DNA from 3 places in the Neobacillus sp. Fa239 genome. Region 1 is predicted to be linked to each of the others. Evidence: predicted binding sites of a transcription regulator. Region 1 holds the regulator's gene; each other region holds the start of a gene.
What was found. The regulator Rex, encoded in region 1, represses fermentation and respiration genes when NADH is low (regulators of the CRP and FNR family bind a similar motif). The targets are predictions, from matches to a motif close to TTGTGAAATATTTCACAA.

Region 1 (10,332 bases):
AGCAGGGAAAGCTTATGGCTGTTGAACAGGATCAATTAATCATGATAACAGATTGGGCAAACCAGTTAAAGAATGCTGAGAAACCGATTCTTTTTGTCGGGAATGATCTGTCCATTCACCAAACGACCATTGAAGAAATAGTAGGAGTAAAAGCTGTATTTGCTGTCATTTCGGAACAAAATCCTCGCCCCTCTGAACTTGCTTTGCTGGGTCAAGATCGTTCAGGTGGGGATATTCACTCCTTTGTTCCCAATTATATTCGTTTAGCAGAAGCAGAAGCAAAATGGCTGGAATCGAAAGGAAAAATATTAAAAGGATAGGAACTGGAATGATGGTTGATTCATTTGTTTTTCGTTATATGCAAGAAGAGGATATCGATCAAATTTTGGAAGTAGAGCATGCTTGCTTTACAACACCGTGGAGCCGAGAGGCCTTTTACAATGAGCTCCATAATAATAAATTTGCTGTCTATATTGTCCTTGAGGAAGATAAAAAAATTATCGGTTATTGTGGTGCTTGGATTGTGATTGATGAAGCCCATGTAACCAATGTAGCTATTTTACCCGAGCATAGGGGAAGAAAGCTTGGGGCAGCCATGTTAGAAAAGCTGATGATGATTGCAAGAGAGATGGGCGCTAAAAGTATGACACTGGAAGTGCGAGTGTCAAATTATGTGGCCCAATCACTTTATCGAAAGTTTGGTTTTCAAAATGGCGGAATTCGAAAAAATTATTATTCGGATAATCTGGAAGATGCGTTAGTCATGTGGGTGAATTTATGAAAAAAGACCTGTTGATTTTAGGAATTGAGACAAGCTGTGACGAAACAGCTGTGGCCATCATTAAAAATGGACGAGAAATTGCTGCAAATGTAGTAGCCTCACAAATAGAAAGCCATAAACGTTTTGGGGGAGTTGTTCCGGAAATTGCTTCCCGTCATCATGTGGAACAAATCACGATTGTCATTGAGGAGGCATTAAAGCAAGCTGATGTATCCTTTTCTGAGCTTGATGCGATTGCTGTAACCGAAGGCCCTGGACTCGTGGGCGCTCTTTTAATTGGAGTCAATGCGGCCAAGGCGCTTGCCTTTGCCCATAATTTGCCGCTTGTCCCGGTTCATCATATTGCCGGTCATATTTATGCAAACCGACTAGTTCAGGAGCTGAAATTTCCTTTGTTAGCGCTTGTTGTCTCAGGTGGGCATACAGAGCTTGTTTATATGAAGGAACATGGGCATTTTGAAGTAATCGGGGAAACAAGAGATGATGCAGCGGGGGAAGCCTATGATAAGGTGGCAAGGACCTTAAACCTGCCCTATCCAGGCGGTCCGCATATTGATCGCCTTGCCCATGAAGGAAATCCGACCATTGATTTACCAAGGGCCTGGTTAGAGGAAGGATCGTTTGATTTTAGCTTTAGCGGCTTAAAATCTGCTGTGATAAATACGGTCCATAATGCGGAACAGCGTGGTGAAACGATTGCTCCTGAAGATTTGGCTGCCAGCTTTCAGGAAAGTGTCATTGATGTTCTAGTGAAAAAAACAGAGAAAGCTGCAGAAGAATATAAGGTAAAACAGCTGGTGGTTGCCGGTGGAGTTGCCGCCAATAAAGGCCTTCGACATGCACTGGAAACAACCTTTTCTGAAAAAGAAGGAATCGAGTTAGTCATCCCTCCTTTATCCTTATGCACAGACAATGCGGCCATGATTGCTGCGGCAGGAAGTATTATGTATGAAAAAGGCGTTAGAGGGGCTTTATCCTTAAATGCCATCCCAGGATTAGATATCGAAACCTATAATTGAGGTTGTCCATTTTCGGACAGTCTCTTTTTTTGTGGATAAAATATTATTCAAAATTTCATTAAAGTCAAAATTTTGTTGATAAGTCTGTGGATTTCTGTTGATAATGTGGATAAGTGAGGGTTTTATTGTGGATAATGTGGAAAAGTATTTTTAAGTGTTGAAAAACACCAATTTAATATGTGAATAAGACTGTGGAAAAGTTAAATATGATTCGACGAATAATGACAATTTTCATATGCTGCTAGTCAATATGTTGATAACCAACAAAGCCAATATATTATTCAGAAAAAAAACCGGGGTTCGTTCCCCGGTTTTCCTCCATTATTCCGCCAACTCAGCCCATTCTTCCATTAATTGCTCGAGCTCTTCTTTCGCTTTTTCATTTTTTAAATTGATGGTTAATACTTTTTCGTGGTCCTGAAAGATTACAGGGTCGCATAATTGTTGTTCGCACTCCTGAATTTGTTCCTCTAAGATTTCAATTCTCTTTTCAATGTCTTCTAATTTACGCTGCCTCTGCCGCTCGAGCTTTTTGCTTTCCTTATCTTGTTGATAAGAGTTTTTTTCTAAAGCTTCCGAATGGCGTTCTTTTTTTAATTGAGCTTGTGCAGCTAAGGCTTCCAGCTCTTCCTGTTCCAGCTTTTTTTCTACATAATAATCATAGTCACCCAGAAATTCTGTGCTGCCAGATTTACTTAATTCTAGTACCTTTGTAGCTATGCGGTTAATAAAGTACCGGTCATGTGAAACAAATAAAATAGTCCCAGGGTAGTCGATTAAGGCATTTTCAAGAACTTCCTTACTATCAAGGTCAAGATGGTTCGTCGGTTCGTCTAAAATGAGGAGATTGGCTTTTTCAAGCATGAGCTTGGCTAGGGCAAGCCTTGCCTTTTCACCGCCGCTTAAGGTGGATACAATTTTTAATACATCGTCACCGGAAAATAAAAAATTACCTAAAACGGTTCGGATTTCCTTTTCGGATTTTAATGGGTACTCATCCCAAAGCTCATTTAAAACACGCTTATTGGAGGTCAATTCGGCTTGCTCCTGATCATAATAACCGATGGACAGATTTGTCCCATATCGGACGGTACCACCAAGTTCCGGAAGCTTTTTAATAATCGTTTTTAATAATGTCGATTTCCCAATCCCATTGGGCCCCACAAGAGCAATGCTTTCACCTTTAAATGCCCGAAATGAAATTTCCTCCGAAACGATTTCGCCGTTATATCCGACAGCGAGTGAATCAACCATCAGGACATCATTACCGCTTTGTTTCTCAATCTCAAACGAGAAGGAGGCGGACTTTTCGTCGCCTAGGGGACGGTCCATCAGTTCCATTTTTTCAAGCTTTTTCCGGCGGCTTTGAGCACGTTTCGTCGTTGAAGCACGGGCAAGGTTCCGGGCGATAAAGTCTTGCAGACTCGCAACCTCTTGCTGCTGCTTTTCATATAGCTTCATATCCCGTTCGTAATTGACTGCTTTTTGATCCAGGTAGGAACTATAGTTTCCAATGAATTTTTGAATTTGTCTGCGGGAAACCTCGTAAACCTGCGTCACCACTTTATCTAAAAAATAGCGGTCATGGGAAACAATTAAAATTGCTCCATCATAACCTTGCAGATATTGCTCAAGCCAAGTTAAGGTGTCGATATCAAGATGGTTTGTCGGTTCGTCTAAAATTAGGATATCAGGCTTTGTTAACAGAAGCTTTCCTAAGGCCAGACGGGTTTTTTGACCACCGCTTAAACTGGATATCATGAGCGAGCTGTTCGAAAAATTTAATCCATGTAAGACAGAGCGGATATCAGCTTCATATTGATATCCTCCCTGTTCTTTGAATTTTACTTGGAGCTGGTCATATTCCTTTAATATTCTATCGTAGCTGCTAATTTCCGGGTCCGCCATTTGTTCTTCAAGCCTCCGAAGCGATTTTTCCATCGCTCTAAGGTCTTCAAACACGGTCAACATTTCATCCCAAATCGACAAATTCGATTCTAATCCGGTATTTTGGGCCAGATAGCCGATTGTTACATCTTTCGGCTTGATGATCTCACCGCTGTCGTGCGATATGAATCCGGCAATCATTTTCAAAAGGGTGGATTTTCCGGCACCGTTCCTTCCTACAAGGGCAACGCGGTCCCGGGTTTGTAATTCAAGTTTTATATTCGATAAAATAAGGTCAGCGCCATAATATTTTGCTAGTTGATTAACCTGTAATAAAATCATTCTATTCACCTCTATTACTTAAAAATAGTGTACCTTATTCCCCTTATATCGGCAATAAGTGCGATAATTCGACTAGGGAATAAGAAATTACTGTAAATTTGTCTTAATTCGCTCAAAGTTTCACACACATGAACGAAAAAATAGTGTATGATTTGATAGGAGGATTTTTTTTATGGCTGAATTTACTCATTTTAATGAAGAGGGCAGGGCGAAAATGGTTGATGTAAGTGATAAGCCGGAAACGGCACGTACAGCATTGGCCCATTCAAGCATCACTGTCAATAAAGAAATTTATGATAGAATTACGAATAATCAAATGAAAAAAGGCGATGTTTTAGCCGTTGCTCAGGTAGCAGCCGTTATGGCCGCGAAAAAAACATGGGATTTGATTCCGATGTGCCATCCCATTCCTTTGACAGGTATTAATGTCTCATTCTCTTGGAGCAGGGACCAAGAGGAGCTGTATAAGTTAAACATTGAGGCTGTTGTGAAAACAAAGGGCAGTACCGGTGTGGAAATGGAAGCGCTATCAGCTGCGACTGTATGTGCGTTAACCGTTTATGATATGTGTAAAGCAGTGGATAAAGGCATGGTGATCGGCCCGACTTATCTAGTAGAGAAAACGGGCGGTAAACATGGTGATTTTAAAAGGAATTAAAGGATACAAATCCATTCATGGGGGTGTAGGAGAACATGACGAATGATACAATGAAAATTCCACAGGCGACAGCAAAACGACTTCCATTATATTATCGATTTTTACAAAATCTGAGTGCTTCCGGGAAACAAAGAGTTTCATCAGCGGAATTAAGCGAGGCAGTGAAAGTAGACTCGGCAACGATTCGCAGGGATTTTTCGTATTTCGGGGCTTTAGGAAAAAAAGGGTACGGGTATAATGTCAACTACCTGTTAACCTTTTTTCGGAAAACACTCGATCAAGATGAATTAACAAAGGTAGCGTTAATTGGTGTAGGTAATCTTGGTACAGCATTTTTAAATTATAATTTTTTAAAAAATAATAATACGAAGATTCAGTGCGCCTTTGATGTCGACCCAAATAAAATGGGCACAACGATTGGGGATGTGCCAGTCTACCACATGGATGATTTAGAAGAGCAAATCATGAAAGAACAGATTCAAGTGGCGATTCTGACCGTTCCTGCTCCAGTGGCCCAAATGATTACCGATAAGCTTGTCAAAGCCAATGTCAAAGCGATCTTGAATTTTACTCCTGCAAGGTTAAATGTCCCATCATCCATTAGAGTTCATCACATTGACTTGGCAGTGGAGCTGCAATCGCTCGTTTATTTTTTAAAGCATTATCCGACAATAGAAATGGATGAATTGTAAAGAAAGAGGCCTTTCTACGAAAAGTAGAAAGGCTTTTTTTATTGATTAAGGGATTTTATTCCTGTCTTTACAACGTAACAGTGTTATGTTACATTGATTTTATGAAAGGGGTTATCAATATGAGCGAGGAGTTAATATCGAAAAAGGAATTATTAGATTTGGCCGGAATATCATATGGACAGTTATATAGATGGAAACGAAAGGATCTAATCCCTGAGGAGTGGTTTGTTCGGAAATCGACCTTTACCGGCCAAGAAACTTTTTTTCCAAAAGAAAAGATGTTAGATCGAATTAATAAAATTCAAACGATGAAAGAAAACTTATCCTTGGATGAGCTGGCAAACATGTTTTCCCCAAGCGTAACCGACTTAAATTTATCGAAGGATGAATTAATAAAACGTAACATTGTTTCGACAACAGTCGCCAATTTTTATTTAGAGCAGGAAAAAGGCAGTTTGAATTTCAATTTTTCAAGAATGCTTGAATTATTTGTTCTAGAAAAGCTTCTACAATCAGGGGAAATCAATTTGGATGAGGGGACCATGCTGCTGCAGCTGCTCATTGATCATCGTCAGGAGCTTAAGCAAAAAAGCGGAGAATTGGTGATTACGAGAAAGCTGGGTGTCTCTTCTTGTCTTTTATTGCTAAACGCAGAGGGTTTCCATTTAGAGCGGGGAACAAAAATGGTTGCTCAGCTTTCTCTGATGGCGTGTATCGAAGAAATTAAATCGAAATTACTATAAAGGAGAATGAAAATGGAAGTAAAAAATAGAGGAGATCTGGTTATTAATGGAATAGGGGCCTCGAACGGCGGACAATTCCATGATGTAACGTTAAACGGAAGAGGAACAATCAATAGTGATGTTGAATGCAGCCTATTTGATTGCAATGGTTCAGGGGTCATCAAGGGGAATGTAAAGTCAGAAAAGATGAAGATCAATGGTAATGCAAAGTTCCATGCGAGTATCGAAAGTCAGAAGATGACTGTGGATGGGTCGGCTAAAATCGACCAAAACGTTCAAGTGGAACATTTAAAGGTTTCCGGTCATGCTACTGTTGGCGGAAAATTAAAAGGGGAAGAAGTCATCATTCACGGCATCTTAAAAGTAGGAGAAGATTGCGAAGCTGAGAAGTTTAAAGCAAAATATCGCTTTACCATTGGCGGGCTTTTAAATGCGGATCTAATTGATGTGCAGATTTATGGAGATTGCAGGGCTAAAGAAATTGGCGGCCAAACGATAACCGTTAAGCAGCATAAAGGGTCATTAATCGGTACATTATTCAAGCCATTCTTCAATACACAGTTAGAAACGGAATTAATTGAAGGGGATAAAATTGACATCGAAAATACAAAGGCACAAATTGTTCGTGGGAAACATGTTACGATCGGGGAAAATTGTGAGATTGGCTTGGTGGAATATACTGATGAAATCTCAATTGATAAAAAAGCCATTGTAGGAGAATTCAAAAAGGTGTAAGAGGGAGGAGCAAAATGAAGACTAAAAATCTTATTATTAATGGGTCTGGCGAATACCCCGGCGGGCAATACGACAAAATCAGCATTAGAGGAGAAGGCACTATTGTCAGTGATGTCGAATGCTCTGCTTTTCATATTTATGGAACAAGCGAAATTGCGGAGAATGCAACAGCAGGGTCAGTCAAAATTCTTGGAGAAGCAGAGGTCAAAGGAAATATGGAGGCCGAAGAAACACTGATCATGGGTACAATGACCATCGGCGGCAATGCCCTTTTGAAAAAAACCAAGATTTTTGGAACGCTTGATGTGGGAGGCCGGCTGACTGGCGAAGAAACCACTATTAAAGGCAGTGTCACAGTGAATGGGGATGTTGAATATGAAAAGTTCGATTCAAGCGGCGGTTTTGAAATCAAAGGATTGCTCAATGCGGACTCAATCAAGATTTCGTTAAGATTTGGGGAAAGTCGTGCTGAGGAAATTGGCGGCGGGAAAATTATCATTAAAAGAAAAAGAAATTCGCTCCTTCCCTTTGGAGGAGAGGAAGGAACTCTTGCGGCCAAGGTCATTGAAGGAGATGAAATTTATCTTGAAAATACGAAGGCTGCAACAGTAAGGGGCAATAAGGTGAATATTGGTCCCGGATGCCAAATAGGATTAGTAGAGTATAAGAATGATTTGAAGCAGGACTCCAATTCAATGATTAAAATGTCAAATAAGATATAAAGGAGAATCGAATGGTCGCAAAGGAAAGTAAGTTGGGTTTTGTTGTTGCCGGTTTGCTGTTAGGGATATTGATGGCTTCGATGGATAATACGATTGTCGTGACTGCAATGCCGACGATTGTTGGCGACCTTGGCGGGCTGGAGAATTTCGTTTGGGTCGTATCTGCCTATATGGTGGCGGAAATGGCAGGAATGCCGATTTTCGGAAAACTGTCCGATATGTATGGCCGAAAACGATTTTTTATTATGGGATTGATTTTGTTCATGGCTGGTTCTGCCTTGTGCGGAACGGCTCAGTCGATTACTCAATTAAGTATTTACCGGGCGATTCAGGGGGCCGGCGGCGGTGCGCTTGTGCCGATTGCCTTTACAATTATGTTCGATTTGTTCCCGCCTGAAAAACGCGGCAAAATGGGCGGTATGTTTGGTGCTGTTTTTGGACTGTCGAGTATTTTCGGTCCGCTGTTAGGTGCCTATATTACCGATCATATTACATGGCATTGGATTTTCTATATTAACTTGCCATTAGGGGTTTTGTCCTTTATCTTTGTTGTTCTTAACTACCAAGAGTCTAAAGTTCATCAAAAGCAATCAATTGACTGGTGGGGCGCCATTACCTTAATTGGGGCAGTCGTCTGTTTGATGTTTGCCCTAGAGCTGGGCGGACAGAAATATAGCTGGGGTTCCAGTACGATTATTAGTTTGTTTGCCGGCTTTGCTGTTTTGTCTCTCATCTTTTTATTGGTTGAAACAAAAGCGAAGGAACCGATTATTTCTTTTAAAATGTTCCAGAACCGCCTTTTTGGAGGGAGCACTCTGGTTGGATTGTTTTATGGTGCGGCTTTTATGGCGGCTACGGTTTATATTCCCATATTTGTGCAGGGGGTTTATGGGGGAAGTGCGACAAACTCAGGATTGATCCTGTTGCCAATGATGTTAGGCTCTGTCGTTACGGCACAGGTCGGCGGATTTTTGACAACGAAAATGAGCTACCGTAATATCATGATTTTATCGGGCGTGATTATGATGGCTGGAATCATCCTGTTAAGCACCTTAACACCTGATACGAGTCGATGGATATTGACGCTTTACATGATTATTATCGGCTTTGGTGTCGGCTTCTCGTTTTCCGTTTTAAGTATGGCCGCCATCCATCCATTTGGAATGGAGCAGAGAGGTTCTGCCACATCAACCAGCAACTTTATTCGGTCATTGGGGATGACTATTGGCATCACGATCTTTGGTACGATCCAACGGAATAGCTTTAAAGGGAAGTTGGAGGATGTCTTTAGTGGGATGGGGCCGATGCCAAAGGGAGGATTTGGTGATTCTCGGGCACTTTTACAGGAGCAGGCAAGAAGTCATATTCCACCGCAAATTTTAAGTAAGATTACCGATGCCCTGTCCAGCTCAATTGTCCATACCTTTGCATGGGCCCTTGTTCCGGCGGGATTAGCGTTTCTGCTCATCTTTATTATGGGAAAAGAACGGATGGTTTTTAAAAAGGACGTGGAGGCTTAAAAAAGAGGCTGTTTCATAACACAAAGGGTCAGACCCCGTAACTTAATATATAGCTGAAAATTATCTTAAAAGCTGCTATATATTGATTGTTGAACGGAGGGGGTCAGACCCTTTTTTCATTTTTTTATTTGATCCTTATATTTCAAATGAAAGAAAATCAGCTTCAGTCCGGAACCAAAGTCAAAGGTGGCAAGAAGAACGAGCAGGAAGCTGAAATAGCCCCAGCCGCCACTGTTTACATCGTTAATCGCAAAGTAGGTAAACAAGCTGCCGAGCAAAAAATAAATGATGCCGGAAAACAAGGGTGAACGTCTCATAGAAAGCCTCCGATAAAATGTTGAATCAACCCTGCGTGGCGAATGACTTTTTCAATTTCATCCTTATAAGCAGATTGGATGATGACCACCAGCGTATTCATCGCCACATGGGCAAAAATAGGGACTATAATCCGCTTTGTTCTTACATAAAGAAAGGCGAAGGTAAAGCCCATGGCAGAATACAGAAGAACATGATGGGGCTCCATATGCGCCAAAGCAAAGATGACGGAACTGATAAGTGCTGAAATAAAGAAATTAAAACGTTTATACAGGCCGCCAAAGATAATTTTCCGAAAGACAATTTCTTCTAAAATCGGCCCAAAAATCGAACTTACTAAAATAGCTAATGGAAAGGAATTAATGATATCCAATATATTTTTTGTATTTTGTGAACTCATATTCACTCCAAGAAGACGTTCGATGTTTGAAGCAACGATTTGCGCAAAGAATGATAAAAAAATCCCCAAAAAGCCCCAAAGAACCGCTTCCCCAAAAGAAGAACCCCTTTCGTTGAAGCTATGGTTTCTCATTTCCTTCCTTAGTACAAATAGAACAAGAATAAGGGCAAGGGAAAAACTGATAATCAGCCAAATGGGAATAGCCAGCTTTTGTGCGACCCCCATTGATTTAAAAATAACCACCAATAAAGGAACACCAGCAAGGCTCGAAAACTGCATCCCAATATAAATAATTAAGATCATCCAATATTCTCGTTTCAAATTTTTATCTCCTTTAATTTAAACTAACTTTTATTTTACTCTTAAAACCGCTGGAGTTACAATTTCGAGCGGTTTTTTCAAAAACAATGTATAGAACTTACTGTTATTCACATACTTGTAAGGTTGAAAAAATCACAAAAATATTATGCTTCCTGCTTGCAAAAGATTTTGAGATTCATTATTATAATAATTGTGTT
Region 2 (10,332 bases), 390 kb from region 1:
GACGAAAAGCTGAGGATACAGCCGATGGAGGGATCGAAGGAATGGAAGCTGGACCGTTCTATGGAGCTTGCCGACGGCGGGTTAGGCCGGAAGGAAGACATGAAAAATGTGAAGGGCAAGCTGGTTCTCATCGAACGGGGCCGCCTGACTTTTACGCAAAAGGCCAAAAATGCCCTGGCTGCGGGGGCCAAAGCGGTGCTGATCTACAATAATATGAGTGGAAACTTTATGGGGAACCTTGAATCACCGCTGACCATCCCAGTGGGCTCACTCTCTAAGCGTGACGGAGGCATTTTAAAAAAGAATGGTCTTTCCGTAAGAGTCGCCACCCTGGAGGAGCGGGACCGCTTGGCTGAGTTCAGCTCAAGGGGGCCGGTGACAGGCACCTGGGAGATTAAGCCGGATATTGTGGCGCCGGGGGTTGCGATTAATTCGACGATTCCGGGAGGGTACCTTTCCTTGCAGGGGACGAGCATGGCAGCACCGCATGTGGCCGGGGCCTGTGCGCTGATCAAGCAGGCACATCCCGATTGGACGCCGCTGCAAATCAAGGCGGCGCTGATGAATACGGCGAAGCCGCTTTTAAGAAATGGCATCCCGTATCGGACCTTTGAGCAGGGGGCGGGCCGGATTCAGGTGGATGACGCCGTTATGGCCCAAACACTTGTAACGCCAAGCTCGATCCATTTTGGGAAATTCACCAATGACGAGGCGGTGCAAAAAGTTAATTTACATGTGGAAAATACGAGTAATTCCCCGACCCATTATGCCTTTGATATTCCCGGACGAGCGGAGGGCTTAAGCTGGAAGCTGCCGCTTTCGTTTAACCTGGAAGGGGGACAGACAAAGGATATGGCCATCGAGTTAACGGTGGATACCAAGGAGTTCAAACAAAAGATCCATGATGGCTGGCTGACCCTGCATGCCGGGGCATCCACCATCCGCATACCTTATATATACGTGCTGGAGGAACCGAATTACCCAAGAGTGATGGGCTTTCATTTCGGGGAAGGCGATGTGCCGGGGCAATACATGTATGAGGTATATCTGCCGGGAGGGGCCGAGGAGTTTGGCATTGCCTTGTTTAACCCAGAGGATTACCGCTTTGTCGGATTCCTGGATACGATTCAAAATGTGAGGAAAGGCCTGATCAAGAAGGAAGTCCCCAGCATGCATGAAGGAACCTATCTGGCCAAAGTGTTTGCAAAAAAGGCCGGCAGGGAAGATTTTATCGAAACCAAAATCACCATTAAACCTCCTAACAATTAGGAGGTTTTTTGGAGGAATAAGTATTCGAATGGTTAATTTTCAGAAAATTTAATATTCTAATATACCTAAAATGAATGGGAAATGCAAGTGAATATTTCGTTAAAATCAATTGACTTTGAATAGTCGCTATTGTATGATTACAAAGGGTGTAAATGATAAGGTTTTCACAAACGATTTAGGTCATATTTATAGTGGAAATGTTATTATCATCATGCCTCATTCTCCTATTGTGAGGATGCGATAAAATGAGAAATAATAACCGCAACCCCTTTCAAGCAATGGCACTAATGTCTGCCATCGTTTCCCAACTAGTAGGGTCCATTCTGATTGGTATTTTTGCCGGGAGATGGGTAGACCAGCATTGGGGTACAAGTCCAATTTTCTTAATAATCGGATTGTTTATTGGTTTAGCATCAGGGACTTATGCCATGGTGTTATCAATCCGAAAATTTTTTTCGGGAGAGTAAACAGTATGCCGGAATTTATGCAGATGTACAATAGACAACGGAAAGGGCTTTTTTATTTGTTGTCTATCTATGTTCTGGGCTGGGGTTTTACTCCTTATCATTCTGTATTTCTAGGTTTAATTCTCGGCACCGTCTTCAGCTTCTTTAATTTGTGGCTGATGATTAGAGAAATGAATAAGTTTGATAAAACTATCACAAAGGGTAAAAAGGTGCGTTCAGTTGGATCTTTTTCCAGAATGGCATCAGCTGCTCTCGCTGTCGTGATTGCGTTAAAATACCCCCACGAATTTCAAATCTTATCTGTTGTATTGGGATTAATGACAATTTATGTTGTCATTATGATAGATTATTTAGTTCATTCTTTGATTTTACATAGATAAAAGGGAAGTGAGGTGAGATTACATGGAACATGGAGCGCCTATAGTAAAATTTTTGGGCCTATACTTCAACTTGGCTAACATTTTGATGATTTCAGTTGCTAGTCTAATTGTTTTTATCATCGCCGTCGTTTCAACACGAAGGCTTGCAATGAAACCAACTGGAATGCAGAATTTCCTCGAATGGGTAATGGATTTTGTTAAAGGACTTATTAAAAGTACAATGGATTGGAATGATGGGGGAAGATTCCATATTCTTGGGATTACATTAATTATGTATATCTTTGTATCCAATATGCTGGGACTACCATTTGCTATCGTCATCAAGGGTAACCTCTGGTGGAAATCGCCTACGGCGGATCCGATGAATACGCTGGCGTTGGCAACAATGGTTATGTTGCTTGCCCATTTCTATGGGATTAGGTTAAAGGGAGCAAAAGAATATGGAAAAGGATTTTTAAGTCCGTTGCCATTCTTATTTCCTTTAAAACTGATTGAGGAATTTGCCAATACTTTAACACTTGGTCTGCGGCTTTACGGTAACATTTACGCAGGTGAATTGTTATTATCACTCCTTGCGGGTGGTCTGGCATGGACTGGTGCAGCAGGTATGATAGCAGCCGTACCGTTGACACTAGTTTGGCAAGGATTCTCTGTTTTCGTCGGCACAATCCAAGCCTATTTGTTTACTATGCTGACAATGGTTTATTTATCACACAAAGTGAGTCATGATCATTAAGATATTCCTGTTCATTTCATGAGCAAAATATAAAATAAATTATTCCATACAATTTTAAGGAGGAACTTTAAAATGAATCTTATAGCAGCAGCAATTGCAGCGGGTTTAGCAGCAGTAGGTGCAGGTATCGGTAACGGTCTTGTTATCGGTCGTACAGTGGAAGGTATTGGACGTCAACCAGAAGCACGTGGATTACTTCAAACATACATGTTTATCGGGATTGGTCTAGTTGAAGCATTACCGATTATCGGTGTCGTTGTAGCGTTCATGGTATTAAACCGATAAAATCAACAGAATTTTTCAGGTGGCGAAGATGTTACGCAAAACTTCGCCATTCATTTATGTGACGGTAATAAAGCGTTTTTTTAAAGTCAACGACTCTTGAAGGGAGTGAATCGAGGGTGTTAACAAGCAATCTGGTATTGGGTGCAGCAGAAGCAGGCGCCCATTTCAACGGCGGAGATATGATCTTCCAATTAATTATGTTTTTAATCTTGTTAGCATTGCTTAAAAAATTCGCGTGGAAGCCTTTAATGGGCATCATGAAACAGCGTGAAGAGCATATTGCGAGTGAAATTAATGCCGCTGAACAAAGCGGTTTAGAAGCGAAAAAGCTTTTAGAAGAGCAAAGAACACTTTTGAAAGAAGCACGTACTGAAGCGCAAGTGTTAATTGAAAATGCTAAAAAGCAAGGCGATATTCAACGTGAAGAAATCATTGTGCTTGCTCGTTCTGAAGCAGAACGCATTAAAGAAGCAGCAAAACTTGAGATTGACCAGCAAAAAGAAAAAGCTGTTGCCGCTATTCGTGAACAAGTGGCGTCCCTGTCTGTTTTAATTGCCTCTAAAGTGATTGAAAAAGAACTGGATGCAAAAGATCAGGACCAGCTCATTAACGAATATATTAAAGAGGCAGGAGAAGAGCGATGAGCAACTCCATAGTAGCAAAACGCTACGCGTCGGCTCTTTTTCAAATTGCAAAAGACCAGCAGATTCTAAGTACTGTCGAAGAAGACCTTCGTGTTGTCAAAGAAGTGTTACAAACGAATGCTGATTTAACAGCTGTCCTTAACTCTTCAAAGCTGACGAAACAGCAGAAAAGAGAAATGATTCGGCAGGCTTTTGTCTCTGTAAATGTATATGTTGTTAATACACTACTCATTCTTATTGACCGTCACCGTGAAAACGATATTGTGGAAGTGGTAAACCAGTTTGTTGAACTGGCCTATGAAGAGATGGGCATTGCGAAAGCTGATGTTTACAGCGTACGCCCGCTTTCAGAATCTGAACGTGATGCGATTTCTGCCGTCTTTGGAGCAAAGGTTGGCAAGAAATCATTGAGAATTGAAAATTTCGTGGAATCCGACCTGCTCGGTGGCGTTAAGCTCCGCATCGGAAACCGTATATATGATGGCAGCTTGCGCGGCAAGCTCGATCGACTAGAACGTAAATTGTTAAGCTAGGGGTGAAACTCATGAGCATCAAAGCTGAAGAAATTAGTGCCCTGATAAAGCAGCAAATCGAAAATTATCAGGCTGAAATTCAAGTGACAGATGTCGGTACAGTTATCTCTGTTGGTGACGGTATCGCACGTGTTCATGGCCTTGACAATGTCATGGCTGGAGAACTTGTTGAATTCGCAAACGGCGTTATGGGTATGGCACAAAACCTGGAAGAAAGTAACGTCGGTATTATCATCCTTGGACCTTTCACTGATATCCGTGAGGGCGACGAGGTTCGCCGTACGGGCCGCATCATGGAGGTTCCAGTTGGTGAAGGTCTAATCGGACGTGTTGTAAACTCATTAGGACAACCAATCGATGGTTTAGGTCCAATCAATACAACATCTACTCGCCCTGTTGAAGCAGTAGCTTCAGGCGTTATGGCTCGTAAATCCGTTCATGAGCCATTACAAACTGGTATCAAAGCGATTGACGCCCTTGTGCCAATCGGCCGCGGTCAGCGTGAGTTGATCATCGGGGACCGTCAAACAGGTAAAACATCTGTTGCGATCGATACCATCATCAACCAAAAAGGTCAAAACATGATCTGTATCTATGTTGCGATCGGACAAAAAGAATCAACAGTACGTGGTGCGGTTGAAACTCTTCGTAAAAATGGCGCATTAGAATACTCCATCGTTGTATCTGCGTCTGCTTCACAGCCTGCTCCAATGCTATTCTTAGCACCATATGCAGGGGTTGCAATGGCGGAAGAGTTCATGTATGCCGGCAAACATGTATTAATCGTATATGATGACTTATCAAAACAAGCGGCTGCATACCGTGAGCTTTCCTTGTTGCTTCGTCGTCCTCCAGGTCGTGAAGCTTATCCAGGGGATGTATTCTACTTGCACAGCCGTTTACTAGAACGTGCAGCGAAATTGAGCGACGCGCTTGGCGCTGGTTCAATCACTGCCTTACCATTTATCGAAACACAAGCAGGTGACGTTTCTGCTTATATCCCAACAAACGTTATCTCCATCACTGATGGACAAATTTTCTTGCAATCTGACTTATTCTTCTCCGGTGTTCGCCCAGCGATCAACGCAGGTCTTTCTGTATCTCGTGTAGGTGGTTCTGCACAGATCAAAGCAATGAAGAAGGTTGCCGGTACACTGCGTCTTGACCTTGCGTCTTACCGTGAATTAGAAGCATTTGCTCAGTTCGGTTCTGACCTTGATAAAGCAACACAAGCGAAATTGAACCGTGGTGCACGTACCGTTGAAGTACTAAAACAAGACTTACACAAGCCGCTGTCTGTTGAAAAACAAGTAGCGATCCTATATGCATTAACACGCGGATTCTTAGATGACATTCCATTGCAGGACGTTCGTCGTTTCGAATCAGAATTCCATAACTGGTTAGACCACAACCGCAAAGAACTACTAGACCATATCACCAAAACGAAGGACCTTCCATCAGATGAAGATATGGGCTCTGCAATCAACGCCTTCAAAAAGACGTTCGCAGTTTCTGAATAGGGGTCAGACCCCCACCGCATTAATGCGTTAAAGTAACGGGGGTCAGACCCCCGAAAAAGGGTGGTGAGAACCTATGGCATCATTACGCGATATTAAAACGCGGATTAATTCGACGAAAAAGACGAGTCAGATTACGAAGGCGATGGAGATGACCTCGGCTGCGAAATGGAACCGTGGAGTTATGAATGCGAAGTCATTCGTGCCTTACATGGAGAAAATCCAGGAAGTGACCGCCGCTATTGCGAACGGAGCAAAGGGTGTACGTCATCCCATGCTTCAAGCTCGTCCTGTAAAGAAAACCGGTTATATCGTCATCGCTTCTGACCGCGGTCTTGCGGGCGCTTTTAACAGCAACGTGCTGCGCCGCGTCCTCCAAGATATCAAAAGCCGTCATAAGTCAAATGATGAATTTGCGGTCATTGCAATCGGCCGAGTTGTGCGCGACTTCTTCGTCAAACGGGGCATGAATGTCGCACTCGAAATCACTGGTGTTTCAGACCAGCCGAATTTCGCCGATATCAAAGATCTAACCAGCAGTACAGTAGGCATGTTCGCCGATGGTACATTCGATGAACTTTACCTTTATTACAATCATTATGTTAGCGCGATTTCACAGGAAGTAACCGAGAAGAAACTATTGCCGCTTGCGGAAATTAAGACTTCCGGCAAACTCATTTCCTATGAATTTGAGCCGGACGCGAAAGCGATCCTGGAAGTTCTCCTCCCGCAATATGCAGAAAGCTTGATTTTCGGTGCTCTTTTAGACAGTAAAGCAAGTGAGCATGCTGCCCGGATGACAGCCATGAAGAACGCAACGGACAACGCTAAAGAATTGATTAAGAACTATACATTGATTTACAACCGTGCCCGTCAAGCAGCGATTACACAAGAAATCACGGAAATCGTTGGCGGTGCGGCCGCACTAGAATAGTATTTTTTCAAAAGCCATTGGGAATGATTCGTTCATTCCCTACGGCGTGTTGGACGGATACAAGTAAAGAGCGATTCAATAGGTTCCTTTTTAAAAAAAGGTTTTGAATCGAAGAGAGTAAGTTAGGAGGGAAAATGATGAACATTGGACGCGTTGTTCAGGTTATGGGTCCGGTTGTTGACGTAAAGTTCGAGAACGGTCAACTTCCAGAGATTTATAATGCGTTGAGAATTAGTACTGAAAGCATCAAGCTTACCCTTGAAGTAGCCCTTCATTTAGGTGATGATACAGTTCGTACAATTGCGATGGCTTCCACTGACGGTTTAACTCGTGGTTCGGAAGTGGCAGATACGGGTGCTCCTATTTCTGTACCGGTTGGTGAACCAACTCTTGGCCGTGTATTTAACGTACTAGGTGAAGCCATTGACCTTAAGGATGATATTCCGGCTTCAGAACGCCGTGATTCGATTCACCGTGAAGCACCAACTTTCGAAAATCTTTCTACTGAGGTAGAAATTCTTGAAACAGGGATTAAGGTAGTAGACCTTTTAGCTCCATACATCAAGGGTGGTAAGATCGGTCTATTCGGTGGTGCCGGTGTAGGTAAAACCGTATTAATCCAAGAATTGATCAATAACATCGCGCAAGAGCACAGTGGTATTTCCGTATTCGCCGGTGTAGGTGAGCGTACGCGTGAAGGAAACGACCTTTACCACGAAATGACGGATTCTGGCGTTATTAAACAAACTGCGATGGTATTCGGACAGATGAACGAGCCGCCAGGTGCACGTATGCGTGTGGCCTTGACTGGTTTGACAATGGCTGAATATTTCCGTGATGAGCAAGGACAAGACGTGTTGTTCTTCATGGATAACATCTTCCGTTTCACGCAAGCAGGTTCTGAGGTTTCTGCGCTATTAGGCCGTATGCCTTCTGCCGTAGGTTACCAGCCAACCCTTGCTACTGAAATGGGTAAATTACAAGAACGTATTACTTCTACTAACGTAGGTTCTGTTACATCGATCCAAGCGATTTACGTACCAGCCGATGACTACACTGACCCGGCTCCGGCTACAACATTCGCTCACTTGGATGCAACAACAAACCTTGAGCGTAAGCTTTCTGAGATGGGTATCTACCCAGCGGTGGATCCACTTGCTTCGACTTCTCGTGCCTTGTCACCAGAAATCGTTGGCGAAGAACATTATAATGTTGCCCGCCGCGTACAACAAACATTACAGCGTTACCGTGAATTACAAGATATCATCGCGATCCTTGGTATGGACGAACTTTCAGATGATGATAAGTTAGTCGTACTTCGTGCCCGCCGTGTTCAGTTCTTCTTATCGCAAAACTTCCACGTTGCGGAACAGTTTACAGGTCAGCCAGGATCTTATGTGCCGGTTAAAGAAACGGTTAAAGGATTTAAGGAAATCCTTGATGGTAAATATGATCACCTTCCAGAAGATGCATTCCGCTTAGTCGGCCGCATTGAAGAAGTAGTTGAATCTGCAAAACGCATGGGCGTTGAGGTTTAATAATGAATACAATCAAGGTCAATATCGTAACTCCCGATGGCCCGGTGTATGAATCAGATGTGGAAATGGTAATTGCCAGGGCGACAAGTGGTGAACTAGGGATTTTACCTGGTCACATTCCATTGGTTGCTCCGCTGAAAATTAGCGTAGTCCGCCTGAAAAAAGCCGGCAAGTATGAGCTTGTGGCCGTTAGCGGCGGCTTCTTGGAAGTCCGTCCTGACCAGATCACTATTCTTGCTCAGTCAGCTGAAACGGCTGAACATATTGATGTTCAACGTGCCCTTCGTGCGAAAGAACGCGCTGAAAAGCGTCTTCATAATCAGCACCAGGAGCACATCGACTTCCGCCGCGCCGAACTCGCCTTGCAACGTGCGATCAACCGCCTCGGCGTAAAAGATACGAAATTATAGATTCATGTGGGGCCCCTCTTTTTGGAGGGGTTTTTTGTTTTGGGGAGGTGTGGGTGAGTGAGTGGCACATAAATCGAGGGAAGTGGCACATAAATTGAAAGAAGTGGCACATAAACTGATAAAACCGGCACATAAACCATTTAAACCCGCACATAAACCCAAAGTCCCCATCCCTCACAATAGAAGAATGATTTCCCCAATCGAGAATATGATGGTACAAGAACAAGCCAATTTTAACAAATTATTGACAATCCAAGCCAAACGCCTAAAAGTTTGTTAGATGATGAACAATTAATGACAAATCTCACTGACAGTGTAAGAGATTTGTTGTTAAATAGGGGTTGTTGTCGAATAGTCTGTGTTTTGAGGTGGTGGAAAACCCTTGTAATGTAAGGATTGGAAGGACCATTATGTAAGTAAAATGGGGAAATTTCGCCTTTCGAAATTAAAGTGGAAGGCTTGTCGACACGCTATTCTAACAATGCTATAATGAATTCGATTACATTATTCACTAATGAGAAAATTTTAAAAATTGGAGGGGATAGACATGGAACTTCTAAATTTGTATCAGAATAATTATCTGATAGTTTTTGTGTTCCTATGTCTCGGTGTGCTGCTGCCTGTCGTGGCGTTATTTTTAGGTAAGCTTCTGCGTCCGCATAAGCCAAGTGAAGCGAAGTATACCACATACGAAAGCGGTATTGAGCCATTTCACGATTCCCGTGTACAGTTCAATGTCCGCTATTATATTTTTGCCCTTATGTTTGTTATTTTTGATGTGGAAACAGTGTTTTTATATCCATGGGCAGTTGCTTATAATAAGCTGGGCCTATATGCATTAGGCGAAATGTTTGTATTCGTTATTATGCTGTTGATTGGTCTGGTCTACGCTTGGAAGAAGAAGGTGCTACGATGGATCTAAAATTAGACAATATTTCACCACAGGAAATGGAAGAATTACAAAGAAATGTGTTCTTAACAACACTAGAGCAAGTTAAGGCGTGGGCGCGAAGTAATTCGATCTACCCGCTGACATTTGGTCTAGCTTGTTGTGCGATTGAAATGATGGCAGTCGGTTCCTCACATTATGACTTGGACCGCTTTGGATCGTTTTTCCGAACCTCTCCAAGACAATCGGACTGTATGATTGTTTCGGGAACCGTTACGAAAAAAATGGCGCCTATTCTTAGACGTTTATATGATCAAATGCCTGAACCAAAATGGGTCATTGCAATGGGTTCCTGTGCAACAGCGGGCGGACCGTATGTGAAGTCCTATTCTGTTGTAAAGGGTGTTGACCAAATTGTTCCCGTTGACGTTTATATACCAGGGTGCCCTCCAAACCCGGCTGCTTTAATTTATGGAATTAATAAATTAAAGGAAAAGATTCGGTACGAAGCGAAGACTGGGAAGAAGGTGATGTAATCAATGAGCGGGGAAAAAGATCTCGAGCAATTAAAGAGAGAAGCGGTAGAAAAGGCGAAAGCAGCAGCAGCTGCTAAACGCGCCGCCAAAGCAGCCGGACAAACTCCGGAGCCGCCAAAAGCGGAAGAGCCACCGAAAGTGGAAGAACCGCCAAAAACTGCCGCGCCTGAAGCAGGAGATGACCTGGCTGCGCA
Region 3 (10,332 bases), 2.4 Mb from region 1:
TCACTTTAACCTCGCCCTAGGTTGTTTTACAGGAGCAGGCTTCACCTTAATTTTAGGGGCTGTTATCGGATCAATCCAAAGCAGAGATCTTTCGTTTAAAAAATAATCTTCTTCCAAAAGATACAAACCTGTTTGCCTTGTGAATTGGATATCTTACTTAATAGGAACCAGCCTCAGAAGCTGGTTTCTCATCCTATTGTAGGGGTGGAAAAAGGGGGATAAAAAATGAATTTGGAAGCCGTTTATTATACTGTTACCTATTGCGGGTTGTTTATAGCAGCTATGGGAATTTCCTCATTTATGTTTTATAAAATGATGAATGAAGGAACCTAAATCAAAAAGGCTTTGCTGGTTATTCCAGCAAAGCCCTTTTATATGAAATTTGTTGATATCGTTAAAATTTGTGTTGATATATTCTACATTTGTGTCGATATCAGCTAAAAGTGTGTTGATATATCTTAAATTTATGTTGATATCCATTAAAATTGTGTTGATATAATGGATCGAACAGTCATTTTTTCTAAAAGGTACACATTTCCCGCCTATATACCACTCTACGAGTTCACGCACACTTAAAAACCACAAACGCGAAATCATTTGTGGTTTTTTCCTTTATTCTTTCATTGATTTACGAAACATAAATAAGGTTATGAAAAAAGTCACTCCAAACAAACCCATTATTAGATACAGCCCGTAATCCATTCTTTCACCTCTTCATCCATCGCCCAGCAAACACAATCAACGCTTGGCGATCAAGCTTTTATTGAACCACAGAGTTAAATTCCATAATCCAAATGGATCCGATTACGATCGTCATAACGAAAACAATACCTAAAATTAAGGCGACAGCATTGTATCTAGGTCCTTCTCCCTCCCGTATATGCATGAAGAAGAATAGCTGGATGACAAATTGTAAAACCGCTGCGATCAAAATACTTACCGTGAGCGCTGTTTTTCCCATCATATGATTAAGGACAAGCATCAGCGGGATGATGGTCAAAATAAGTGATAAAATGAAACCAATGACGTACGCTTTGATGGACCCATGATGTTCAACATGTTCATGTGCAGACATTTACATCACCCCCATTAAATAAACAACCGTAAAGATGAAGATCCAGACGGCATCTAAAAAGTGCCAGTACAAACTAATAATCGAGATTTTACGCTTGGTCACAGAGGTGATTCCTCGCTTAGAAAGCTGAATCATCAATCCAATCATCCACATAATCCCAAATGACACGTGACAACCATGTGTTCCCACAAGACAAAAGAAGGAAGTAAGGAAGGCGCTTCTCGAAATAGGAGCTCCTTCTCGAACCATGTTGATGAACTCATTGAGTTCAAGACCAACAAACAAAGCACCTAAAGCGGCAGTAATGATCAACCAACCAATAAGCCCCTTTTTATTACCTTTGTGCATCGCTAAAACGGCTAATCCACTTGTAAAAGAACTCGTTAATAAAATGAAGGTTTCCATAACAAAACCGGGAACATCAAATTCCTTAGGAGTAAATCCACCATCTGTATGGGTATGTAATACAGCATATGCAGAGAAAAATGTAGCAAACAAAAGACAGTCGGTTACAAGGAAAATCCAAAAGCCTAAAATACTTAAATCCTCATGCTCTGTATGGCCATGGTCGTGACCATGGCCAGTTGCATGAGCAGAAACGCTCTGTGACATAAATGACTACCTCCCAAACGTTTCTCCAATTGGTTTATTAACTGGAGGGGTATTATTCCGTAATGCTTTTTCCGTTCGTTCAATTTCATCCACTGGAATGTAATAATCTGTATCATATTGGAAGGAACGGGCGAATAATGTGATGGCTACACCGATTAACCCTACAAATCCCATCCAATGCCATTCGAACGTAAATCCAAATCCGGCAATAAAGAAGAAGCATGACATGATAAAAGGAATACCAGAATTTTTAGGCATATGAATCGGTTCATATTTTGGTGTTTCTTCTTTGTATCCCTCTTTTCGCATTTCTTCTTTTTTGTACCACCATGCATCGCGTCCTTTTACTTCAGGTATGATGGCAAAGTTGTATAGTGGAGCAGGAGAAGGAATCGACCATTCTAGTGTTCGGCCATCCCAAGCATCCCCTGTCACATCACGTTTTCCATTTGCAACACTATACAGGATTTGCCAAACCTGGAATACGAAACCGATGCCCATCAAAAACGCACCAATCGAAGAGATAAAGTTGAGCGGAGCCCAGCCCATATTCCATCCGGCAGATTGGCTATATGTATAAATCCTTCGGGTCATCCCCATAAAGCCAAGCGCATATTGAGGCATGAAACATACATAGAAACCGATTTGCCATAACCAGAAGCCCCATTTTCCGAGCGTTTCATTTAATTCAAATCCAAAAATTTTCGGGAACCAATAGTACATACCTGCCAAATAGCCGAACACAACGCCACCGATCAATACTTGATGGAAGTGAGCAATCAAGAAGTAACTATTGTGATACTGATAGTCTGCAGGTGCGGCAGCCAGCATAACCCCAGTTGCACCTCCAATAAGGAAACATGGAACAAACGCAAACACCCAGAGCATCGGCTGCGAAAACTGGATACGGCCGCGGTACATTGTAAACAGCCAGTTAAATACTTTAACACCTGTCGGAATTCCAATTATCATTGTACAAATGGCAAAGACAATATTCACGTCAACACCGGCACCCATGGTAAAAAAATGGTGAGTCCATGTATAGTAAGAAACTACGGCGATGGCGATCATCGAGTAGACCATGGAAGCGTATCCAAAGATTCGTTTTTTAGAGAATGTCGAAACAACCTCAGAGAATACTCCGAAAGCAGGTAAGACCACGATGTACACTTCCGGGTGACCCCACATCCAAATCAAGTTGACCCACATCATCGGGTTGCCGCCAGCAGTCATGGTAAAAAAGTGACCGCCAAGTAACCTGTCCATGGTTAACATGATTAAGGCAACAGTAAGAATTGGGAAGGCGCCCATAACGGCAATCGATGATGATAAAACGGACCATGTAAATAAAGGCATATCTCTTAAGCGCATAGATGGTGCTCGCATTTTTAAAATGGTAACGGCAAAGTTAATTCCTGTGGCCAAACTGCCGATACCGGAAATTTGGACCCCCCAAATCCAGAAGTTTTGTCCGGGACCCGGGCTAAACATTTTTTCTGATAAAGGCGGATAGGATAACCAGCCTGATGCTGCCGAACCGCCGATCACGAAGGAAAGATTAAAGAGCATGGCTCCAATAAAGAACAACCAAAAACTAATGGCATTTAAAAATGGAAAGGCAACGTCACGAGCACCTATTTGCAGCGGAACGACGATATTAAATAAAGCAAACATAAAGGGCATCGCCATAAATAAAATCATGATAGTTCCGTGAGTGGTGAAAATTTCATTATAATGATCGGAAGCCAAAAATTTGCTATTTGGAACGGCCAGTTGGATGCGCATTAAAATCGCATCGACCCCGCCGCGGAAGAGCATAAGCAAAGCAGATAAAAGGTACATTATCCCGATTTTTTTATGGTCAACAGTTGTAATCCATTCTCTCCACAGCCATCCCCACTTTTTTAGATATGTGAGGGAGGCGACAATCGCCACCATTGCTAAAACAATGGAAACATCGGCACCATATATCATCGGATCGCCTGTAACAAAAAAATGCGATGTATTCATCGAATCCTTTCCTCCTGTTTAATCATTTTGTTTCTTGCATCGGCATGGATTCACCCATATGGTGCATGTGGTGGTAATACACTCCGCCATTTTTATTTACGATGTTTTCATATAAATTCTTTGGAAAGGAAGAAAAGCTTAATTCCTTCACATTTCCTGGTTTTAATAATTCTTTATACCCTGCGTCTGTCAGAGCGGGAGAGCTTTTCTTCAAATCTGCTGCCCACTTATTGAAATCTGCCTGACTGACCGCTCTTACTCTAAATTGCATATGGGCAAATCCTGTTCCGGTAAAGTTGGCACCGGATCCGAAATAATCCCCTATTTTATTTGCCTGGAGCCACAATCCCATTGACATACCAGGCATCGTATATTCCTGACCGCCAAGCTGCGGGACCCAGAAAGAATTCATCGGTGCGTCAGAGGTTAACACAAATTGAATGGGTACCCCTGCAGGAATTTCCGCATAGTTGACGGTCGCGACCTTTTGACCAGGATAGGTGAACAACCATTTCCAATCCATGGAGGTTACTTGAACTACAACCGGTTTTACATCTTTTACAGGGGGCTTGGATACCTTTATCGCAGTTTGAGCTGTGTAAATACCAAGGATCCCTATAATAACCACAGGAATTCCCCACCACACAATCTCCAGCACTTTACTATCATCCCATTCAGGTTGATAGGGTGCATTATTTCCAGGTTTATCCCGATACCGAACCAAAATGTAAATAAAGATAATTAAAACCGGAATGATGACCACCGCACATAAAATGACAGAAATGATAATCAAACGCAGTTCTTCCTGACCAACAGGCCCTTTGGGGTCAAGAACAATATATTTGCTCCTGTCACAACCAGCCAACAGCCATGTGGCCAACAAACCCAAGATAGAAAATTTACTATATTGAATCCATTTTCTCACTGTCCATTCCCCTTCGATTTAAGTTGTTTTTTTACCATTAACAATTTGTTAATCATAGTTAATATAGTGCCCCACTCCAATCGCATAATTCTAAAAAATGGATTTCCATTATAAATTTGTGACAAAATGATGTATTTTTCCATTTTGCTTTCCGTTTAAATGAATTTACGACTTACTAAAAAATAAATAAAGTAGGGAAACCTTTCTCAAGGCTTCCCCCTTATCAAACCGTACGTGCCCTATTAAGGCATACGGCTTACCAAATGTTACAATTTAATCAAGAGGATGCATTCCAGGCATTTTGCATCTTTTGGACACGGTGAGGTGTGAAATACTCCTCACCTTTTGCTTTTGCTCGTTTGATTCGATTCTGAATGTCTCTTTTAACTTTTCTGGACATATCACTTAGGTATTGTTCCTTTGTGTATCCATATGCTTTATTTAAATAGAGCCAATAAGTTGGAATCAGATTGATGTTAAGAAAGAAGGCATTATTCCAAATACTTTGCATCTTCATCCCTTTTCTTTGGGAAGGATGTCTATGAATAAAAGCTACTCTTAGTCTTTTCCTTATGTATCCATCTAAAGATTTCAGGGTTCTTCGAACCCACCTTGTAATACAGTGGTTTGGAATCCCTCGACTAATATTATCTTTTATAGCATTAACTATAGTTAGGTAATAGTTGACCTTCCCTCTAATAATTGGGTTCACTCGCTCAATCCACTCTTCCTTACTCAGCGTAAGCGTTTTACGGGTCTTGTCCTTTATTTTCGACCGAAAATCTTTGACGGATTCTTCCTTTGGAGTTACATGAAATTCTAGCTTGTTATCTTTCTTACCTTTTCTCCAGTGATGGAACGTGAAACCTAGAAAATCAAAATCATCCTTCTTAAAGTTGACGATTTTAGTCTTTTCTTTAGATATCTCAAGTCCAAGTTCTTTCAACTTATCCCTAGTTATAGAAGCTGCACTCTCGATGCTATCTTTCGATTTTGCAAAGAGGAGAAAATCATCCGCATAGCGGACAAAACGAATGTTGTTCAAGTCCCATTCCCAGTCAAGTTCATTTAAATACACATTTGCTAAAAGTGGTGAAATTACACCACCTTGAGGGGTTCCATAATCCGAGTGGATTAGTTTGCCTTCTTCCATGTGTCCAGCCTTCAGCCATTGTTCAACCAACCCTAGGACCGTACGGTCCGAAACATATTTCTTAAGAACTTCGATTAGTTTCTTATGAGGGATATTGTCAAAGAATCCTTTTATATCACAATCGTAGATATGATTGTAGCCTTGCTCAATATTCCACAGAATTATTTGTAAAGCTCTTTGAACTCCACGATTCGGTCTGTAACCTACTGACCAACTATGAAATAGATTATCTTCAAATTTGGGCTGAAGTACGTTCACTACACTTTGTTGTACAATGCGATCTTCAATTGTTGGTATTCCAAGTGGTCGTTTCTTCCCATTCTTCTTGGGAATGTAAACTCTCCTTACTGGCTGAGCTTGATAGGTCTTTGCCTTTAATCTGTCTAAAAGTGCCATGATGTTTTCATTTAAATTAGCTTCATAACTTTCTATTGTTTCTCCATCGATACCGCCTGCACCCTTATTAGCTTTCACTTGTTCAAAGCATTGGGTTAGTCTTCGGTCGAATAATATTTGTCCATAAACACTGTGTAGCTTAAATTTCCACTCTTGATTCATTGCGTATTCCACGCCTTTCCTTGATGTACATTCAAACGGTTTTACCGCAGTAACATGATTGTTAACATTACATCTTGTTCATGACTTGGAGCCGTAGGTCATTCCCCTTCCGTTTACTTGATGTTATGGTCATCAAGTTACTTCCGTACTATGAGAATGTCTGACTACTCCACCCATTCTTCGTCACTTCGGGTTACCCTTATAGACTAGAACTCTGCCTGTTCGGTAGGGTGGAGTTCTCACGGGGTCATCGCATTTGCCTTCTAAGCATACCCTGCACCATCACGCTATAAGTCACATTTCCTCGTTCTGACTTCTAAAGGAAATGCCTTTTTGAGAGGGCTTCCTTACTTTTCGAAAAGTCGCCAACTTATCTCGCCGCCGTGCTTCACACTTATTGCATTAGGGTCTACCTATTCGCTTACGGTTCTCTCGATTTACCGCATCTCCTTCAGACAACACCTCACGGTGTTGCCCTAGATTAAGCTTCCCGAGCTAGGTCAGTCTCCTCGGGTATGGATTTTCACCATCTGGGATTCATTTTCATTATCCTCTCCAAGTCGTTTCACCGAGATGACGTCTCTTTCAGATAATGAAAAGAAGAGTGTTAACTGAGTTAACACTCTATGCGACTGCCCGTCGCACAAAAAGATCGTCATTATGACGATCCATAAACAAGTCATCTCTTCTAAATTTCTTCAACATTTCACTTTCAAAATAATCCTCCATCTTTTCTCTTATTTATCTATTTAACATTACATGATAAACATAAACCAAATATTTGGACATAAAATGGACTAATAGCAAATGAAAGAATTAAAGGGGGATTAACTTGAACGATTTGGATAGAGGTGGAAATACTTACAAATTTCTAACACCATTATTTTTTTCCGGGGTTTTCTTCTGTATGAGCTTCTATTTATGTATATTAGGCGTTTCTCTTTTTACTTACACTCTACCAATCTATGCATTTTTCCTGCTAATCTCTTTATTCCTTTATTATCAAACAGATAAGAATCTAAATCGCTTAATGAAAGAGGGAGTCACAACCCTTAGTCAATATCGCTTTTATCATCTTTGTATTGGCATTTATTTAATTTTATCGATTGTCTTATTTGGGGTATCCGTTGCCTATCTTCCTTTCTATTACAATGGTGGATTGGTCTTTGTTTGGTACTGTGCCCCGATGTCTTTACTTTGTTTTATTAGTTTTATACAATCTCGAAAACGGATACAGGTGCTAAAAAAGGAATTTCCGGAGGGTGATCTAGAAAGTAAATGAGTAATAAAATATCATGAGAAAAAGCTGAACATTTTCGTTCAGCTTTTATAAGGTTAATATGGATCCGAAGGACTTCCAAATTTGTCAGCTAGTTTGACAGCCTCTTCCACTTTTGTGTTTGCTTCGGTTTCAGCTGCTTTCAGGCCTTCTGCCACTCTTCTTCCATATTCTTCGTCACAATTCCTAAAGATTTCTACCATTCGCTCCTGGATTTCTTTTCGGCACGAGGACAGTGCGGCAACAAGGTTGGAAATTAATTCCTCACGTTCCCAATCACTAAATCTTCTATAGGTTTCGCCAGCTTGTCCAAAGTTGTTTTCACGAGAAATTTTTTCTCGTTTAACATTTCCCTCTACATACGGTTCATGTGCTTTACCAGGATTTTTTGCCTCTTTTAATCCCCCCATAAGAGAAGGTTCGTAATTGACATGCGGGTTCTTGTGTTTACCAAAATCAGTCCGAAAGTCCATTTGCCCCGCTTCCTGATTGGTTGCAACCTCTTTTTTCGGTCGATTAATGGGCAATTGTAAATAATTTGACCCTACACGATAGCGCTGAGTATCAGAATAGGAAAAGGTTCGCCCCTGGAGCAGTTTATCATCTGAAAAATCCAGTCCATCTACGAGTACTCCCGTTCCAAAAGCAACTTGTTCAACTTCTGCAAAGTAATTATGAGGATTTCTGTTTAAGACCATTTTCCCCACTTTATGCCAAGGGAAATCTTCTTTATACCAAAGCTTCGTTGGATCAAGTGGATCAAAATCCAATTCCGGGTGATCTCCATCTTCCATAATTTGAACATAGAGCTCCCACTCCGGATAGTCCCCGCGTTCGATTGCTTTATACAAATCTAATGTTGCATGGTTAAAATCTTTCATTTGAATATGGTCGGCTTCTTCTTGAGTTAGATTTTTTATTCCTTGAAGGGGTTCCCAGTGGTATTTTACTAGAACCGCTTTTCCTTCTTCATTCACCCATTTATACGCATGGACACCTGAGCCTTGCATTTGGCGGTAATTTGCAGGTATTCCCCAAGGAGAAAATACAAAGGTAACCATATGAGCTGCTTCTGGCGTTTGGCAAACAAAGTCGAATGTCCTTTCAGGGTCAGCAACGTTGGTAATGGGGTCCGGTCGAAATGCATGAACCATGTCCGGGAATTTTAAGGGATCCCGGATAAAAAAGATTTTTAAGTTGTTGCCTACTAAATCCCAATTTCCATCTTCGGTATAAAATTTAATCGCAAATCCTCTTGGATCCCTTAATGTTTCTGGTGAATGCCCCCCATGGACAACCGATGAAAATCGTACAAATACAGGTGTTTGTACTTTTGTGTTCGTAAACACTTTTGCTCTTGTGTATGTAGACAGGGGCTCACCATTTAGGGTTCCATATGATTGAAAATACCCATGGGCACCGGCACCACGTGCATGAACCACTCGTTCAGGAACCCTTTCGCGATCAAAGTGAGTAATTTTTTCTAAGAAATCATAGTTCTCTAAGGTGGTTGGTCCTCTATTTCCCACGGTACGAATACTTTGATTATTTGTTATTGGATGCCCTTGAAGATTTGTTAGAATATGATTGGATTCGTCATGTGGATTTTGTTGCTCATTCATTAATTAACCTCCTTTTTATAACAATAAGATTGTTTCCTTAAATTTCTTGAATATGTATGTGATAGAGTGATATTACAATATGCTAATCTGAATAGTAGTTAGTTTCATGGAGTTGAAGATGGCTAGGCCATTCTCTGTTAACAACAAAAATCCCAAAGACGTAGTCTTTAGGATTTTTGTTGTTAGCGGCGCTGCGACGATTCCATGTATGAATTAATTGCCGTTACATGGACAGCGGGCCGTCGGCCGTGGTTCCATTTTCCATTCAGTGCACGCTCGATTTGGGCGCCCAATTGCAGAAGCAATCCATCGTCTCCTTGTCGTGTGAGCGCGTGAATTCCAAGCGGAAGCCCGTTCTCTAGCTTAGCCATCGGCAACGAGATGCCCGGAAGGCCACAGAGGTTGGCGATTGGAGTATAAGAGAAAATACGCCATAGGTTCTCAAACCAATCGTAAACGGAGGGATTATCACTGATTGTCAGATACTCCTTCGTTCCAACCAATGGTGTAGGAAGGGCCATCGTTGGGGTAAGGATGATATCCCAGTCTTCAAAGAAGGCGGCTACGCTACGGGAAATGTCGTTGAACGCCGCCTGCATCTTAGCACGGTGCGTATAGGAGGCGGATCGACCTTCTTCCCAGACCCTAATGCACATCGGTTCAATAAGATCGGCAGGCGGCTGTTCCAAGCCTTTTTGTTCCAAAAGACCATTAATGGTTTGTGTAAAATTCATGATATAGCAATCGGTTTGTGCCTTGTAGGTGGCATGAAAGTCAATGTTCGGAACCACCCATTCAACGTGATGTCCGAGTTCTTCAAGGAAGCCCGCCGCCCGCTCCAATTCATCAACAATATGCGGTGTGGCCGAGTAATCAGCCCACTCATGTGAAACAGCGATACGAAGTTTTTTCGGATCCCAGCGTATGAGCTCTGAGTAAGGCTGCTGCGGCATCCAATAGGGCATGAACTCACCAGGTGCTCCACCCCTGCAATTGTCCACGAAAGCCGCAGTATCACGTATAGTGCGTGTGTGACAGCCCTGAACCGAGACCACACCCATCAAGTCCGAACTGTAGGGTCCTACCGAAAAGACACCG

Region 2: a site for Rex is predicted at 1,422-1,439, ahead of ACZ5XR_RS26335 (AtpZ/AtpI family protein). Genes of this name have one in related genera too.
Region 3: a site for Rex is predicted at 4,815-4,832, ahead of ACZ5XR_RS15910 (ubiquinol oxidase subunit II). Genes of this name have one in related genera too.

The regions. Positions count from the first base shown of each region.
Region 1 is NZ_AP041611.1:6,228-16,559, forward strand. It holds gene tsaB (tRNA (adenosine(37)-N6)-threonylcarbamoyltransferase complex dimerization subunit type 1 TsaB) at 1-320, shown strand, start outside; gene rimI (ribosomal protein S18-alanine N-acetyltransferase) at 332-781, shown strand; gene tsaD (tRNA (adenosine(37)-N6)-threonylcarbamoyltransferase complex transferase subunit TsaD) at 778-1,800, shown strand; gene ACZ5XR_RS00050 (ABC-F family ATP-binding cassette domain-containing protein) at 2,122-4,029, opposite strand; gene moaC (cyclic pyranopterin monophosphate synthase MoaC) at 4,202-4,687, shown strand; gene ACZ5XR_RS00060 (redox-sensing transcriptional repressor Rex) at 4,723-5,379, shown strand; gene ACZ5XR_RS00065 (YhbD family protein) at 5,499-6,122, shown strand; gene ACZ5XR_RS00070 (cytoplasmic protein) at 6,135-6,857, shown strand; gene ACZ5XR_RS00075 (cytoplasmic protein) at 6,872-7,579, shown strand; gene ACZ5XR_RS00080 (MDR family MFS transporter) at 7,591-9,099, shown strand; gene ACZ5XR_RS00085 (YdiK family protein) at 9,216-9,416, opposite strand; gene ACZ5XR_RS00090 (lysostaphin resistance A-like protein) at 9,413-10,135, opposite strand.
Region 2 is NZ_AP041611.1:5,321,083-5,331,414, reverse strand. It holds gene ACZ5XR_RS26340 (S8 family serine peptidase) at 1-1,269, shown strand, start outside; gene ACZ5XR_RS26335 (AtpZ/AtpI family protein) at 1,515-1,736, shown strand; gene ACZ5XR_RS26330 (ATP synthase subunit I) at 1,742-2,116, shown strand; gene atpB (F0F1 ATP synthase subunit A) at 2,139-2,852, shown strand; gene atpE (F0F1 ATP synthase subunit C) at 2,925-3,137, shown strand; gene atpF (F0F1 ATP synthase subunit B) at 3,254-3,781, shown strand; gene ACZ5XR_RS26310 (F0F1 ATP synthase subunit delta) at 3,778-4,314, shown strand; gene atpA (F0F1 ATP synthase subunit alpha) at 4,326-5,834, shown strand; gene atpG (ATP synthase F1 subunit gamma) at 5,908-6,765, shown strand; gene atpD (F0F1 ATP synthase subunit beta) at 6,903-8,303, shown strand; gene ACZ5XR_RS26290 (F0F1 ATP synthase subunit epsilon) at 8,306-8,713, shown strand; gene ACZ5XR_RS26285 (NADH-quinone oxidoreductase subunit A) at 9,261-9,635, shown strand; gene ACZ5XR_RS26280 (NuoB/complex I 20 kDa subunit family protein) at 9,626-10,138, shown strand; gene ACZ5XR_RS26275 (NADH-quinone oxidoreductase subunit C) at 10,142-10,332, shown strand, end outside.
Region 3 is NZ_AP041611.1:3,265,395-3,275,726, forward strand. It holds gene ACZ5XR_RS15890 (hypothetical protein) at 1-106, shown strand, start outside; gene cyoD (cytochrome o ubiquinol oxidase subunit IV) at 761-1,075, opposite strand; gene ACZ5XR_RS15900 (cytochrome (ubi)quinol oxidase subunit III) at 1,076-1,687, opposite strand; gene ACZ5XR_RS15905 (cbb3-type cytochrome c oxidase subunit I) at 1,694-3,697, opposite strand; gene ACZ5XR_RS15910 (ubiquinol oxidase subunit II) at 3,720-4,622, opposite strand; gene ltrA (group II intron reverse transcriptase/maturase) at 4,900-6,333, opposite strand; gene ACZ5XR_RS15920 (hypothetical protein) at 7,166-7,615, shown strand; gene ACZ5XR_RS15925 (catalase) at 7,669-9,234, opposite strand; gene ACZ5XR_RS15930 (amidase) at 9,417-10,332, opposite strand, start outside.